2 regions of the Pseudoalteromonas sp. NCIMB 1079 genome follow, and region 1 is predicted to be linked to the other one. Evidence: riboswitches for the same ligand, from Rfam matches in the RefSeq annotation. Region 1 holds a riboswitch; the other holds the start of a gene.
What was found. Region 1 has a riboswitch for cobalamin ahead of ABX891_RS04520 (ABC transporter ATP-binding protein). Riboswitches for the same ligand answer to the same signal wherever they lie in the genome.
Positions count from the first base shown of each region.

Region 2: it holds a riboswitch for cobalamin, as region 1 does, so the genes downstream of both, ABX891_RS14170 (TonB-dependent receptor domain-containing protein) here and ABX891_RS04520 (ABC transporter ATP-binding protein) in region 1, are expected to answer to the same signal.

Region 1 covers NZ_JBEWZA010000001.1:971,448-973,654, forward strand. The annotation lists gene ABX891_RS04515 (porin) at 1-729, shown strand, start outside; cobalamin riboswitch at 772-923, shown strand; gene ABX891_RS04520 (ABC transporter ATP-binding protein) at 1,171-1,983, shown strand; gene ABX891_RS04525 (FecCD family ABC transporter permease) at 1,985-2,207, shown strand, end outside.
Region 2 covers NZ_JBEWZA010000001.1:3,051,948-3,054,154, reverse strand. The annotation lists gene ABX891_RS14175 (YajQ family cyclic di-GMP-binding protein) at 148-630, shown strand; cobalamin riboswitch at 796-979, shown strand; gene ABX891_RS14170 (TonB-dependent receptor domain-containing protein) at 1,017-2,207, shown strand, end outside.

The DNA.
Region 1 (2,207 bases):
GTATATAAGTTTGAGTTTCAAGTTGATGTGTCTGATGCTGATTCAAAAGGCGATAACGACGACAATATTTCTGCGCGTAACCAATACGTTGGTTTAAAAGGTGCGTTTGGCCAAGTGGTTATTGGTCGTAACGATACTGCGCTTAAACAATCTCAAGGTAAGTTAGACTTGTTTAACGACCTTGAAGGCGATATTAAAAATGTATTTAAAGGTGAAAACCGTTTAGGGAATACTGTTAGTTATTCATCAAACTCATACGAAGGTTTTAAAGTACTTGCTACTTTTGTAGCTGAAGATGATGTAGACGCTGATAACGGTTACTCAATGGCGGTTACTTACGGTGACGTGGCACTTAAAAAGAGCGCAGTATATGCCTCTATCGCAGCCGATAGTGAAGTAAATGGCTACGATGTAGTACGCGCATCAATCCAAGGTAAAGTTGAAAACTTTAAGTTAGGTGCAATGTACCAAACACAAGAAAAAGTTGACGGCAGCGCAGAAGCGGATGGTTATCTATTAAATGCGGCTTACAGCATGGGTAACAACACATTTAAAGTACAATACCAAGACATGGACTTTGACGACAGCGACGATAAGTCAGCAATATCAGTTGGTCTTGATCACAAATTAAATAAAAACATTAAAGTATTTGGCTTTTACTCAAGCTTCGATATGGACAACAACGTTGACCAAGACTACGTAGGCTTAGGTATGGAATACAAGTTTTAACTATTCGCTAAATTAGTTAAAACACTCCCTTTTAATCGCGCTCTTTTGAGTGCGGTTTTTTTTGCTTTAAATTATTTACTTAGCCGCCCATAATAGAGCTTCATTTGGAATGAGGTGCGAGTCCTCGACTGTTCCCGCAACTGTAATTAGCGCAAAGCTTTAAGTCAGATACAAATGGTATAATACCAATTTTATTAAAAACATGATCTTTCTAGCGAATTATATAACTTACTAACTTCGTTAAAAATTATTTATATAGAAAAAGTATATGTCATAATTTCCGCCTTGTTATTAAGCTATTTATTTGTCGCTATAATAAATCACTAATTTAATACAATTGGTATGAATTCTTTTAACGAGCGGGTTTACTCATTTTTTCTTGTAGTGCATTAGTATTTTTATCGCATTTTTAGTGAGTTTAATCCCGTCTAGGACTGACTATTGCACACTCAAACGCCATTAAATATACCATTACTAAACGTTAAAAACGTATCGTGGGGTATTGGCAATAAAACGATCCTCAAAAAAATAAACCTTAAAATAACCACAGGTAAATTTGTTGGTTTAATTGGACCTAATGGCGCAGGTAAATCGAGCTTATTGCGTTGTTTATATCGTTTTAATAAACCCAGTGATGGCGTTGTAGAGTTTAACAACACCGATATTTGGCAGCTAAAAAGCGATGAGTACGCAAAAAAAGTAGCGGTTGTTTTGCAAGAAACCCCGTCGCAATTTAACTTAAGCGTATTTGATGTTATTGCGCTTGGGCTAACGCCTCATAAATCGCTATTTAGCTCGGTAACTAACATTGATAAACAAAAAATTACCCAAGCTATCAACACTGTAGGGTTGGCAGATCATAGCGATCAAAGCTTTGAGTCACTTTCGGGTGGTGAAAAGCAACGTGCCTTGATAGCCCGCGCCATAGTCCAGCAACCTCAGTTGTTAATAATGGACGAACCAACTAGCCATTTAGATGTTAAATACCAAATACAGGTAATGGAGCTTGCTAAATCGTTGGGTGTAACGGTGTTTGCATCGTTTCACGATTTAAACTTAGCTTCTGCAATGTGCGATGAACTAGTGGTTATTAAAAATGGTGAAATTACGCATTCAGGCACGCCAAGTGAGGTATTAACCGAAAACATGCTAGGCGACGTTTTTGGTGTCTGCGCCCAAGTAAATAATCACCCGCAAATATCGAAGTCGGGAAATAGCATCCCTCATATCACTTACTTTTATGGTTACGAATAATATGAGCGCAGTTAATACTCGCCACTCACTTGCGCTATTCATCAGTGCTGCAGCTGCTTTATTTAGCTTATTTGCAGCACTTAGTTTTGGTGCAGCAGAGACCTCACTTCAAGATGTATTTAATAGTTTTTTACTCTCAAATGAGGCGTCTTTTAATACGCGTATTATTTTTGAACTAAGAATGCCACGCACATTACTCGCCTTTTTAGCAGGCTCTGGCTTAG
Region 2 (2,207 bases), 2.1 Mb from region 1:
ATCCTAAAATCGCTTAAAAAAGAGGCGCAAGTATATCAAATTAATTTAGTATCGCACCTGAACAAGATGCAGAAAAATGTAAAGATTTATAATTTTAGCGTTATAATTGCCACATAAAATTAAGATTAAATAGTTAGGAGTATACTAATGCCTTCATTTGATATTGTATCTGAAGTAGAAATGAACGAAGCTAAAAATGCGGTTGATAACGCAAACCGTGAACTAGAGACTCGCTTTGATTTTAGAGGCGTTGATGCATCTATTGAGCTAAACGATAAAACAATTAAGCTTAAAGCAGAAGCTGACTCTCAAGTTATGCAGTTGTTCGATATTTTAGCGGGAAAAATTTCAAAGCGCGGTATGGATGTAGCTAGTTTAGAACTTCAAGATATTAGCCGTGCAGGAAAAAATGTATTTCGTAACGTTGGGTTAAAGCAAGGTATCGAAAAAGACATGGCCAAAAAAGTGGTTAAAGCCATTAAAGATTCAAAAGTTAAAGTACAAGCCGCTATTCAAGGCGAAGAAGTGCGTGTGACAGGTAAAAAACGTGACGATCTTCAAGAGGCTATGCAAGTAGTGCGCAGCGCTGAGCTAGGTCAGCCTTTTCAGTTTAAAAACTTTCGTGACTAAAGTGCACCTGCTAGACCCTAGCTAACGAGTGTGTTGAATGTATTAATAAAAGCTAAACAGTAATGTTTGGCTTTTTTCTGTGAGGTTATTTTTCGTATTTATCATAGGTAAATCTAGCTTTAGCTATATAGACGTCCATTGACATTTGTAAACAAAATACTCACAATAGCGACATATTTTCAAGGTGCTTGCTAGCCACTTCATGTAATGATTTTTTTAGCAGGATAATCGGGAAGTTGGTGCGTTTTCATGATGACTACAAGCCCAACACTGCCCCCGCAACGGTAAAGTATTGCATATTTTGATGTGCTTACTGAGTCCGGAGACCGGCCTTGATGCTATCTTACTTACTTAAATCTTTGCGGTGGGCAAAGGTAGGGGACATCATGTTAAACAAAACAACTTTAGGCGTTGCTATTTCTGCTGCGCTTTCATTTTCTGTGTCTGGCGCAGAGCAATCAATTGAAAAAATAACCGTTACAGCTAATAAATTTGAGCAATCAATCAATGACGTTTTAGCAAGTGTAAATGTTATTGAGCGTGCAGAAATAGAAGCAAGCAACGTACGCGATTTACCCTCTCTTTTAAATACAGTTGTTGGTCTTGATATTGTAAGTAATGGGGGCTTTGGGCAAAAAGCGGATGTATTTGTACGTGGCGCGTCGGCAAAATACACATTGGTTTTGGTGGATGGTGTTAGGATAAGTGATGCGACATCGGGGAGTGTGTCGCTTACTAATATCCCTGTTAATAGCATTGAACGTATCGAAGTTATCAAAGGTGCTCGCGCGGCCATTTATGGTTCAGATGCAATCGCAGGGGTTATTAACATCATTACTCGTGATGCAATTAATAATACCTTATCTGCAACATTTGGTAGCAATAGTTACTCAAACTATCAGCTAGCAGGTGGGGTAGCTAAAGATGCGTTGAGCTTTAAATACAATGCAGGTTATGAAGAAACAGATGGCTTTGATGTTACTGAAAAAGACCCTACTGCTGCAATTACTAAAGATCATGATGATGATGGCTATAGAAATAAAAATATTGGTTTTAACTTAAGCTATCATACTGAAGATTTGGGTCAATTTAGCGCACAAGCACAGTATAGTGAGGGTGAGGGTGAATACGACTCGGCATACTCTAGCGACGCTTATGATTTTGAAAACTATATAGCTAAATTAGGTTGGGAAAAAAGCTCTCAAAATTATAATCAAGGTGTTTCAGTCAGTTTATCGCAAGAAGAAAATGAGCAAACAGGGACTGCAGTAAATACTTTTTATAGTACTGAACGTTTTGAAGCAGAATATCGTGGTCTATATACTTTAACTCAAACACTAGAATTAAGTGGCGGTGTTAATTTATTACAAGAAGATTTATCCGGTTCTACAGCAACTTCATTACATGAAAAACGCGATAATAAAGCATTATTTATTGGTGCTTTTTATGACGATGACATATGGCTTGCTAGTGCTGTTATTAGAACCGATGATTACGATTACCACGGTCGCGCTAATACATACAGCACAGGTGTTGGTTATAAAGCTAATAAATATATTAGTGTTCGTGCAAGTCAC